Bacillus pumilus: one gene and its partner. The protein of the gene in region 1 interacts with the protein of each later gene in a pairwise test. Links are inferred from orthologs where the notes say so. Each region holds a gene or a part of one and is shown on either strand. Other genes may lie near its edges.

The links.
Region 2: the proteins of ileS (region 1) and rbsB interact in binary tests that used the Escherichia coli proteins (3 or more experiments, as listed by UniProt). The link is inferred for Bacillus pumilus from one-to-one orthologs.

The regions. Positions count from the first base shown.
Region 1 is NZ_CP047089.1:1,885,426-1,891,798, forward strand. The notes cover bases 985-4,254. They hold ileS (isoleucine--tRNA ligase), read right to left. Parts: upstream 3,951-4,254; coding sequence 1,185-3,950; downstream 985-1,184. Other genes in these bases: GPS65_RS09140 (TraR/DksA family transcriptional regulator), read right to left, coding at 985-1,024. In the rest of the region: GPS65_RS09130 (RluA family pseudouridine synthase), read right to left, coding at 1-91; lspA (signal peptidase II), read right to left, coding at 88-555; more of GPS65_RS09140, read right to left, coding at 650-984; GPS65_RS09150 (DivIVA domain-containing protein), read right to left, coding at 4,301-4,795; GPS65_RS09155 (YlmH family RNA-binding protein), read right to left, coding at 4,822-5,598; GPS65_RS09160 (YggT family protein), read right to left, coding at 5,652-5,933; cell division protein SepF, read right to left, coding at 5,940-6,373. UniProt on the Escherichia coli protein: Catalyzes the attachment of isoleucine to tRNA(Ile). As IleRS can inadvertently accommodate and process structurally similar amino acids such as valine, to avoid such errors it has two additional distinct tRNA(Ile)-dependent editing activities.
Region 2 is NZ_CP047089.1:433,588-439,457, forward strand. What follows is about bases 1,778-4,544. They hold rbsB (ribose ABC transporter substrate-binding protein RbsB), read right to left. Parts: upstream 3,737-4,544; coding sequence 2,819-3,736; downstream 1,778-2,818. Other genes in these bases: alsR (acetoin biosynthesis transcriptional regulator AlsR), read left to right, coding at 1,778-2,113; GPS65_RS02150 (flavin reductase family protein), read left to right, coding at 2,179-2,781; rbsC (ribose ABC transporter permease RbsC), read right to left, coding at 3,750-4,544. In the rest of the region: acetolactate synthase AlsS, read right to left, coding at 1-1,066; more of alsR, read left to right, coding at 1,217-1,777; more of rbsC, read right to left, coding at 4,545-4,703; GPS65_RS02165 (sugar ABC transporter ATP-binding protein), read right to left, coding at 4,705-5,870. UniProt on the Escherichia coli protein: Part of the ABC transporter complex RbsABC involved in ribose import. Binds ribose. Also serves as the primary chemoreceptor for chemotaxis.

The DNA of each region.
Region 1 (6,373 bases):
TTCTTGACCATTCTGGTTCTGTCGTGCTTAGAAATTTATCAAGCCGTTCACTTGTTTGTTCTTCTGAAACGGCAATATTTACTTGATTCATGTAGTTGACTCCTTCGTTTTCTTTCCATCTAACAGCATTTGAATGAAGAGCAGAATAACTCCTACACATAGAGAAGAATCTGCAATATTAAAGATTGGGTAGTGATAATTCCCAAAGACGAAATGAGCAAAATCTACCACTTCCTGACGGAAAACGCGGTCGATAAAGTTCCCAATCGCTCCGCCAAGCATTAAGGCAAGTGCAACTCCAAGCAGCTTGTCCTTTTGTCCATGCTTTTGCAAATAATAAACAATTCCCGCAATAACAACGAGTGTGATCACATAGAAAAACCACATTTGTCCTTGGAGAATTCCCCATGCGGCGCCTGAATTTCGGTGAGACGTGATATAAAAGAAGCCATCAATCACTGGATAAGAATCTCCGAGCATCATATTTTTGACAATGAGCCATTTTGTTAATTGATCTAAACAAATCATCACGAATGCGATTATGTAATAGAACACACACGTTCCTCCACTTTCATACTTTGATCTTTAAGCATTTTATCAAGAAAACAGGGAGGAGTAAAGAAACTTTAGTTGACAGACAAAAACCTCCCTACATGTGGAAGGCTTCAAAATGAGAATCATCTGATTCATGAGGATAAGGAGTGAATGCTTTTTTCTCGTATTGCTTATGATATAAAAAGTCGTCAACTGTGCGGGCGGTAGGAAGAATACTCATTTGTTCAAGCGGAATGACATCACCTGTTGCCTCACAAATACCATAGGTTCCTTGCTCCATTTTTGCAATAGCGAGAGACACATCTTGAAGTTCTTCTTTGATGTGGTAAAGAAGCGTGGCCGTTTGGACCTCGTTCATTGAGACATGCTCAGCGGGTGAACGAAATGATGTGTATTCAAAAAGTTTAGCTTGCAGCTCTTCTTTCATTTGAAGGAGTTCCGTGTAAATCGTCTCTAGGTCGCCAATCATGTCGCTATTTCAACTCCTGCCCTGTCGTGATAATCATATTGTTGCCCTGGCTGTCCACTTTAAAGCCATAAGATTTTTCCTTTCGTTCTAAACGCTGTCATTTTCGCAAAAAAGAAAACGCCCCGCATATGGCGGGGCGCTAGTTGGTCTTATCACACTGTTAATTCTGGTAATATTTTTCCACGATTTCAGCATTTTTCAGTGACAATGTTGGGTATTTCGGATTTGCACCAACATCTTTAGAAATAATACGAGAACGTTCGCATAGTTCTCCTTCTGCTTTTTGAACCACAATTCTTCCTGAAGTGTATTCAGGTGCGGATGTGTCAGCATTTTGCGCATCTTCTACCGTTAATTCAGAGATGATAAAGAGCTGTTTCACATCTTCTTTAATGGATGCAAGAAGGTTTTTCACTTCTTCTGTCGCATAAAGGGTCACACTTGCTTCAAGAGAACGTCCGATCACTTTCTCATTACGCGCAATTTCGAGCGCTTTTAGCACATCGTCACGCACTTCCATAAAGCGGTCAAACTTCGCTTCTGTTGCTTCTGCTTGAGAAACAGCCACACCTTTTGGCATATCTGTTAATTGAACACTTGGCTCTTCAACAAAGCTTAAGTGGCTCCATAATTCATCTGCTGTATGCGGAAGAATTGGTGCAGTCAGCTTCACTAACGCCATCAATGTTTCGTAGAAGACCGTCTGCATGCTGCGGCGGTCTGGATGATCCGCATGCTCAATGTACACGACATCCTTTGCAAAGTCGAGATAGAAAGAACTTAGCTCAATTGTACAGAAATTGTGAATCGCATGATACACGACCGCAAATTCGTAATCATCATATGCCTTTTTCACTTTCTCAATCAATTTGTTTAATTTGATCAAGATATATTGATCCACTTCGCGAAGCTCTTCTACAGGCACCGCATTGACTGCTGGATCAAAGTCAAATAGGTTACCGTGCAGGAAGCGGAACGTGTTACGGATTTTACGATAGACTTCTGCTACTTGTTTTAAGATATCATCAGACACCGGGTGATCGGCTTGATAGTTGACAGAAGATACCCAAAGTCTTAGAATCTCCGCCCCAAGCTGCTTCGCTACCTTTGTTGGGTCAATTGTATTGCCTAATGATTTACTCATCTTGCGTCCTTCTTTATCAAGCGTAAAGCCGTGGCTCAGAACACCTTTATACGGTGCTTTTCCAGTGACCGCAACTGCTGTTGATAAGGAAGAGTTAAACCAGCCGCGATATTGGTCAGAGCCTTCAAGGTAAAGGTCTGCCGGACGAACAAGGTCATCTCTTTCTTCTAAAACGGCTTGGTGAGAAGAACCGGAATCAAACCATACATCCATGATGTCCTGCTCTTTTGTGAATTCACCGTTCGGACTGCCTGGATGTGTAAAGCCTTCTGGCAATAGTTCTTTCGCTTCTTTTTCAAACCAAATATTCGAGCCATGTTCTCTAAATAATTGAGAGACATGCTGAATGGTTTCGTCCGTGATGATTGGCTCCCCATTTTCAGCATAAAAGACCGGAATTGGAACGCCCCAGACACGCTGTCTTGAAATACACCAGTCGCCTCTGTCACGCACCATATTGAAAAGGCGTGTCTCGCCCCATGCTGGCACCCATTTCGTTTCTTTAATATTGTCTAGAAGCGCTTCTCTGAAGTCTTTAATCGACGCAAACCACTGAGCGGTTGCACGATAAATCGTTGGCTTTTTCGTTCTCCAATCATGCGGGTAAGAGTGCGTGATAAAGTCGAGCTTTTTCAGCGCGCCTTTTGCTTCAAGCTGTTCTGTGATAGCTTTATTCGCATCTTCGTAGAATAGTCCTTCAAAACCAGGCGCTTCTTCTGTCATGACACCTTTTTCGTCTACTGGACATAGTACGTCTAGACCGTACTTCATGCTGACAATAAAGTCATCCTCCCCGTGACCTGGCGCTGTATGAACACAGCCTGTACCTGCATCTGTTGTCACGTGATCACCAAGCATCACAAGTGAATCTCTACCATAAATCGGATGCTCTGCAACGACGTTGTCTAATTCTTTTCCTTTTAATGTTTTCACAACTTCATACTCTTCAAAACCAAGCGTTTTTGCCACTTGTTCAACGAGTTCAGATGCAACAACATATCGCTCAGCACCCACTTGAAGAACGCTGTACTCTAGGTTGGGATGAACACAAATACCAAGGTTTGCAGGAAGTGTCCAAGGTGTTGTTGTCCAGATGATGAATTGTTCGTCGTTTTCAAGTACGCCTTTTCCATCTTTCACTTTAAATGAAACGTAAATGGATGGTGAACGTTTGTCTTTATATTCAATTTCCGCTTCAGCAAGAGCTGACTCACTTGAAGGAGACCAGTTAACTGGTTTTAATCCTTTGTAAATATAGCCTCTCTTCGCCATTTCACCGAAGACAAGAATTTGCTGCGCTTCGTACTCAGGCTTTAGCGTGACATATGGATTGTCCCAGTCTGCTCTGACGCCTAATCGCTTAAACTGATTGCGCTGTCCTTCGATTTGCTTCCAAGCATACTCTTCGCATAGTTTGCGGAATTCAGCTGTAGACATTTCTTTGCGTTTGACTTTTTTATTTTTTGTGAGTGCTGTTTCAATTGGTAAGCCATGTGTATCCCAGCCCGGTACGTACGGTGCGTGGAACCCATTCATTGATTTAAAACGGACAATAAAATCTTTTAGAATTTTATTGAGGGCGTGCCCCATATGAATGTCACCATTCGCATATGGAGGTCCATCATGCAAAATAAAGGTCGGGCGTCCTTTTGTCCGCTCTAAAACCATTTGATAGATGTCTTTTTCTGCCCACTCCTCTTGGATTTCAGGCTCTTTGTTCGGCAAGTTCCCTCTCATAGGGAATTCTGTTTTCGGCATTAATAAGGTGTCTTTGTAGTTCATACCCATTCCTCCATATGCAAATTCTGATTAAAAAACAATAAAAAAAGCCCTCTCATCCCATAAGGGACGAGAAGGCTTGTCTCGCGGTACCACCCTTTTAGACAAGCGCTATTGCCGCTTATCCACTCTAAAATCGTAACGTGATCAGACGCCTTTTCTTACTGATCATTTCAGAAAAGGAACTAAAGGGGTGATCTCATTGCAGCATCTCGTAATGTCAGGCTTCCACCACCCCTGATTCGCTTTATTACGTATATGACAACTGCGAGTGTCCCTTTCAAACGTTTATCTCTTGTTAATTTATGATGGTATTATATGCAACATGAGCGTGTCATGTCAAGATGATGCGCTTATTCTTTTTCGTCAAAGACAGCGTCAACTTCATATTCCAGTAAATGATCCCAATCGTCATTTTTTAGAAGATCAAGCTGAGCTTCGATGAGCATTTGGAAGCGAGTTCTAAAGACTTTTGACTGCTTCTTAAGCTCTTCGATTTCCATCGCAATCTTTCTTGATTTAGATAGCGCTTCGTTGATAATACGATCTGCATTTTTCTCTGCTTCACGAATGATCAATTTCGCTTCTTTATCAGAATGACGTTTGACGTCTTCTGCTGCTTCCTGCGCCACAAGAATTGATTTGTTTAACGTTTCTTCAATTGTTGCAAAATGACCTAGTCTTTCGTCAAGCTCGTTTACTTTTTCTTCGAGTTCATTCTTTTTGCGAAGCACGATTTCGTAATCTTTACGTACTTGGCTTAAAAACTCATTTACTTCATCTTCGTCATAGCCGCGAAAGCTTTTTGTGAACGTTTTATTATGAATATCATTAGGTGTTAATGGCAACCTCGCCACCTCCAGATTCAAGTTCGTTATGTCAGAAGCTCAAATGTTACTTTAAATTTATCTTTTTTGGTCTTCCCATCAATTGTTTTGAGGCTAAAGCGGCCAAATCCCCTGACAGAGAGCTGATCGCCTTCTCCAATTGTAAAGGAAGGGTCCTCAGTGACTTTCCAGTTAACTTTAACAAGCCCATTTTTGACAAAAAGTTGTGCCTTTTGCCGAGATTGACGGCTGATTGCAGCACATACCGCATCAAGCCGTAGTGAAGAAATCGTATCTTCTTTGATGTCAGTCTTACTGGTAACCGGCTTTAAATCTGCCTGCGTGATTTCCTCTAATGATACGGAGGCTCTGCCGACATGCGTCAGCTGCGCCCGTACAAAATCAGCAACATCACTCGTACAAATAAACTGCACATCTTCCTCTGAAAATAACAGATCTCCAAATTTTTGACGCTTCAAGCCTGTCCCAATCAGTGAACCAAGGAGCTTCGGATGTTCTAGCGAAATAAACTTTTTCGCATAGTTCACTTGAAAATAAGACAGCTCAGCATCCTGAGTAGCCGGTTCTAAATATTCAGGATAAATGAGCGCTCTTTTCCGCTCCGCGCCTTCATACCCGCCAAAAAACATGATTCCAAGCTCATCAGCATGCTGGATGACGGACTGGGTAATAAACTGCTCCCGCGGATCAAGAAAGTCTGTTAATTTCATTCGATATTGGTCAAGTGCGATTTTTTTCCAGCCTAACACTTGGTCAACAAATGGCTGTTCGTCTTTTCTAAAATGTTGATAAATATCGCTCATTTTGTTCCCCTCTTATGTAAAAGAGCCTGGCAGTGCCAAGCCCGGCAGCCTGTCTACATGAAGCGTGCAATCATATTGTAAAGACCAGTTAGTCCGTATAATGATGCAAAACGAATCACAAGCAATGCCACAATTGGCGAAATGTCAATCATGCCAATTGGCGGAATAATTTTACGAAATGGTTCTAAATACGGTTCACAAATATTTGTCAGAAAGCGCCCAATTGCTGTTTCTCTTGCAGATGGCACCCATGACATGAAGATGTAAATAATAATCGCGAACGAGTAAATCGTTAATACAGTTTGCAAAAACTGGAAAATGTAATATAGAATCACTATGATTTACCACCTCTGAGGTTCTTCCTCTGTCAGAAGTTCTGATATTGTGCCAGATACATCCACATTATCAGGTGTGCAGAGGAATATATTCGAGCCAATGCGCTGGATGTCTCCACCGATTGCATAAACAGTTCCGCTTAAGAAGTCGATGATTCGCTTTGCTTGATCGTGCTGAATGCGCTGCAAATTGACGACGACTGCACGTCTGTTTTTAATATGGTCTGCAATCTCCTGCGCTTCTGCATAAACACGCGGCTCACTTAACACCACTTTAGAGGATTTCTGCACGCTTTGCAAGCTGACGACATTTTGTTTTCCTGTCTGCGGACGCTCTTGAAATGCCGCTTTGTCCTTCGTTCCTTTTTCTTCTTGGACTGGTTCTCTTTCTTCATCAATATATTCGTACTCATACTCTTCATCGTCGAGAGTGAAAAAGC
Region 2 (5,870 bases), 1.5 Mb from region 1 along the record:
ACAGCTCCTGCAATTCAGTAACGAATTCAACTTGTTCTTTGCATAGAGAAAGTTGAACACTGTCATGGGCTAGATGTTTAATGGTTTCAGCTATATTGCCGACAAGCTCAAGTGCCGGCTCGTAAAAATGATCAATATCTGCCTGCATGTCATCGACATGGATGATCTGTCGCTGCTTCGGCTGAATATTCCAATGCTTTGGATCATATTCAATTGGATCAAAGCCGATGCTCAAAAGGACATCTGCTTGTTCAATGAGAAGATCTCCCGGCTGATTTCGGAATAAACCGATTCTGCCTACATATTGAGACTCAAGCTCTCTTGAGAGAACGCCGGCTCCTTGGTATGTTTCAACAAATGGAATTCCAAGTGTTTTCAATAATGTTCTTGTAGCCTTTGCAGCAGCTGGACGACTTGCTTTCATTCCCACAATGGCAACAGGTAAGTGTGCATTTTGAATTTTGGCGATAGCCGAGCTGATGAGAGCATCCGGTGCAGGACCTAGTTCTGGAGAAGGGTGAGCAGACACTGGTGTTTGTGTGGTGTGTTCTGTCACGACATCTTGTGGAAAGCTGATAAATGCTGCTCCAGCCTGCCCCTTTTGTGCCGCGCGAAAAGCATTTGTTAAGGCTTCGGGTATATTATGAACGTCTTGTACTTCAACACTGTATTTTGTGACTGGTTTGAATAATGCCGCATTGTCGAGTGATTGATGTGTTCGTTTGAGCCGATCAGCACGAATGACGTTTCCAGCGATTGCGACAACAGGGTCACCTTCTGTATTAGCTGTTAATAGACCTGTTGCTAAATTAGATGCGCCAGGACCTGATGTGACGAGACAAACACCTGGTTTGCCAGTTAAACGGCCGACAGCAGCTGCCATAAAGGCGGCATTTTGTTCGTGTCTGCATAGGACAAGCTCTGGACCTCTGTCTTTTAATACATCAAATACAGCGTCAATTTTTGCACCTGGAATCGCAAAAACATGGGTCACACCTTGAGCAATCAACGTATCAACAATCAATTCTGCTCCTCGTCTTGTTAGGGGTTGTGCTTGAGAATTCATTTACCCCGCACTCCTTTCGGCAAGTAAAATTTTTTATGAAAATATATTTTCATGATATGATTTACTATACATTTCAAAATGGAAAATTTCCAATATATGTTTAACGTGGTTTTAATATGTTTCACGAATAAGTGTGCGAGGGGTGAAAGGATGGAACTGAGACATTTGCAGTATTTTGTCACAGTAGCGGAGGAGCTGCATTTTGGCAGAGCAGCCGCACGGTTGAATATGACACAGCCTCCACTTAGTCAGCAAATTAAGCAATTTGAAGAAGAATTGGGATTTCCTTTGTTTCACCGGTCGAAGCGAGTAGTGGAGCTAACAGCTGCTGGAAAGGTCTTTTTACATGAGGTGCGGGGTGTGCTGCATCAGCTTGATAAAGCCGTTGATCATGCCCGGCATACAGCAAGAGGAGAGCTGGGAAAAATCATCATAGGGTTTGTTGGAACAGCGACATATGATATTCTGCCACCAGTTGTACGCGAATTCAGAGAGCTGTATCCCTCTGTCAGTATTGAGCTGGAGCAGCTTTCTGTTCCGCAGCAGCTAGGCGCGCTTTTAAATGGGGAGATTGATATCGGTTTTTTACATCCTACATCTCCTCATGAAGAACTGATCAGCCGTTTGATGAAGCAAAGTGAATGTATTTTTGCGATTCCGAAAAATCATCCGCTGGCGAAAAAAGAGGCGGTCACGATCGAAGATATTCGAAATGAACCGATTATTTCTTTATCACAGGAATCATGGCCGTCCCTTTATCAACACTTTGTCCTGCTATGTGAAAAGTACGGGTTTTCTCCAAATATCGTGCAGGAAGCGGCGGAATATCAAATGGTGATTGGCCTTGTCACAGCTGGGATCGGCATTGCGGTCATTCCGAAATCAGCCCGGCGTTTATTTAATCTAGATGTTGTGTATCGGTCGATTGAAGGTGAACAGCTTCTGGCAGAATGGACGATTTCCTATAGACGAGAAAATCATAATCCTGCTTTATTTCATCTTGTCCACCATATCCTGCATCGCACCGAGTCTGAATCAGAGGCATAGAAAAAGAGATATGGTATGATGTCGATACACCAAAAGGAGGCTTGTCTGAAGTGATTACGTTGCAAATGGATCAGCTATCACGAAAAGAAGCATATAAATTATTATCGGGTTCTATTGTTCCACGACCGATTGCGTTTATTACAAGTCTGTCTAAAGACGATATCGTCAATGCCGCACCATTTAGTTTCTTTAATGTCATCAGCGGACACCCACCGCTCCTCGCCGTTTCTATCGGACGACGAGAAGGTCAGATGAAAGATACAGCGCAGCATGTGATTGACAGGGGAGAATTTGTGGTCCATGTGAGTGATGAAGCGATAATAGAAGATATTAACGAAACAGCTGCTACGCTGCCACAGGAAGAGAGTGAGCTGGATCGAACCGGTCTTCATCAAGTACAGAGCCATGTCGTTTCAGTTCCGGGAATTCAGGAAGCACGTATTCGCTTTGAATGTCGGCTTGAAAAGCATCTTACCTTTCAAAATGATGAAGGGGAGATCACGGTCGATCATATCATTGGCCGGGTTGTGTGTGCGCATTTAGATGAGGCTGTGTATGATGCGGAAAAAGGTTATGTTTCGACTCATGAATTAAAGCCAGTCGCACGTTTAGCGGGAAATGATTACGCCCATTTAGGGACGTCATTTGTGCTGAAAAGACCAGAATAATAGGAAAAACCCCCGAGGGAAATCGGGGGTTTTGTGTTTATTTTTTCTGTTCTAGTTTCAGTGGTGCTGCGATGTTCTTTTCTACTTTTTTCCCTTTTAAGACGTCGCTTGCAGCACCGACTGCTAGTTTCCCGATCAACTCTGGCTGCTGGGCGACTGTGGCAGATAGTTTTCCTGCTTTGATTGAATTGAGTGCATCTTCGTTTCCGTCAAAGCCAACGACGAGAATGTCTTTTCCAGAGCTTTGAATTGCTTCTAGAGCGCCAAGTGCCATTTCATCATTGTGGGCAAAAACAGCTTTGATGTCAGGGTTTCCTTGAAGGAGGTTTTCCATGACATTCAATCCTTTTGTTCGGTCGAAGTCAGCCGCTTGTTTTGCTGTCACTTTTAGATCTTTATCTGCTATTTGGTGGAATCCTTTTCCGCGCTCACGTGTAGCAGAAGCGCCTGGTACACCTTCTAATTCAGCGACTTTGGCTCCTTTACCGACCTTGTCGATGATAAAATTGGCCGCCATTTCGCCGCCTTTGACGTTATCTGAGGCAACAAGTGCTTCTACTTTTCCGCTTTCAGCTGAGCGGTCTAATGTGATGACTGGAATATCAGAAGCATTCGCTGATTCAACAGCAGTCGATATAGCAGACGAGTCCGCTGGGTTGATAAGTAAGGCGTCGACCCCTTGCTGAATTAAATCTTCTACGTCACTTGTTTGTTTCGCTGAATCATTTTGTGCATCTGCAATGACAACTTCGATGCCAAGCTTTTTCGCTTCTTTTGTCACCCCGTTTTTGAGAGAAACGAAGAATGGGTTGTTTAAGGTCGAGATCGAGAGACCGATTTTGATGTCTTTTTTCTTCCCATCTTTTGTTGATTTGGCCCACTCTGGCGGTTCTAGCGAGCAGGCAGAAAGCATGAACAATGAGAGAGTCAAAATGAGAATGAGATATTTTTTCATAGCAGCTGCCTCCTTAAGCAGATTTCTTTCTGTCTAGTAGGACTGCAATCAAGATGACAATCCCTTTCACAACAGATTGATAGAATGATGAAACTCCAAGTAAGTTCATACCATTGTTCAAGACTCCGATGATGAGTACCCCGATGAGTGTGCCGACAATTCGTCCTCTTCCGCCGGACAGGCTTGTCCCGCCAAGTACAACAGCAGCAATGGCATCAAGCTCATAGGAGGTACCAGCTGTTGGTTGCGCAGAATTTAGACGAGATGTTAAAATGGCACCTGCTAAAGCAGACATGAAACCTGCCAATGAATAAATCATTATTTTTACGCGCGGTACTTTGATTCCTGAAATAAGTGCAGCTTTTTCATTTCCGCCGATGGCATATGTTCTTCTGCCGAAAGGCGTTTTATGAAGCAGTACCCATAGTACGATAAAGGTGAGAAGCATCGTGATCGCTGGAACAGGAATGCCTAAGAAATATCCGCGGCCGAATAACTGAAAGGCGTAGTTCGAGCCGAGTCCTGTAATCGGGTTTCCGTCTGTATAAACAAGTGTTAATCCTCTAAAAATGGTCATCGTGGCAAGTGTTGCGATAAAAGGAGCCATTTTTCCTTTTGTGATTAAAAGACCGTTGACCATCCCAAGAATAGCGCCGATGATACTGCCAACGATAATCGCTAAAATCGGGTCCATACCAGACACGATAAATCCGGCAGTCAGTGCACTAGAAAGTGCTAAAATGGCACCGACCGACAAATCAATTCCTCCGGTTAAAATAACAAATGTCATACCAAAGGCAATGAGGGCATTAATGGAGATTTGTCTCAGTAAGTTTAAGATGTTTAATGGCTCTAAAAAGGCCGGGTTTAAAATAGAAACAATGGCGACAAGGATGATGAGTCCTAAGAATGGCCCAAGCTTTTGCATGATGTTGTCAAATCGTCCATTTGAAGTAAGTGGTTTCATGTTACTTCCCTCCTGTAGCAAGTGTCATAATTCGTTCTTGTGTTGCGTCTGCTTTATTTAATTCTCCGCTGATGGTTCCTTCATGAATGACAAGCACTCGATCGCTCATCCCTAAAATTTCAGGTAGCTCAGAGGAGACCATTAAAATGGCAACACCTCGATCGGTCAGTTCATTCATTAACTGGTAGATTTCTCGTTTCGCTCCGACGTCGACACCTCTTGTCGGTTCATCTAAAATCAAGACCTTCGGCTGGATGCCGATCCATTTGGCGATGACGACTTTTTGCTGATTTCCACCAGAGAGACTGCGAGCAGAGATTTCAGAGGAAGCCGTTTTAATCGTCAATCTTTTGATAAGGAGGTCAACAAAATCCTGTTCGTTTTTTTTATCGATCAGTCCCTTTGGAGAGAAGCTTTTTAAGTTTGGCAGACCAATGTTTTCTCGAATGGAAGCATCCAGCATAAGTCCTTCATCTTTGCGATCCTCTGTAATAAAGCCGATGCCGAGCTTGACGGCATCACTTGGTTTTTTAATGACAGCCTTTTTTCCATGAACCCAGATTTCCCCTTGATCAAGAGAATCAAGACCAAACAGTGACCGCATCATTTCGGTCCTGCCAGCGCCCATTAAGCCTGCAATACCGACGATTTCTCCAGCTTTAACGGAGAAACTGATATCTTGAAATTGTCCTTTTCTTGTCGCTTGCTTTACCTCAAGGATCGTATCTCCTAGAGAAGGCGTTCTCTCAGGGTATCGATCTGTTAATTCGCGGCCGACCATTTTTTTGACGACCTCATGGAAATTCGTTTCAGGTATGGCTTTCGTATCGACCCTTTTCCCATCACGCATGATTGTAATCCGGTCGCAGATCGCAAAAATTTCCTCCATACGGTGAGAAATATAGACGATGGATACGCCTTCTTTTTTGAGAGATTCAATAACCTGAAAGAGTTTTTCAATCTCACGGTCTGTTAGAGCTGCCGTTGGTTCATCCATGATGATGACCTTCGCATCCGTCATTAATGCCTTTGCAATCTCAATCATCTGTTTTTGACCAACAGAACAGCTACCTGCCTCTTCATCAAGCGAGAGGTTCAAAGACAATCGGTCCAGCTGGCTTTGAGCAAGAACCTTCATTTTCTTTGTGTCTAGCAATCCAAACTTCG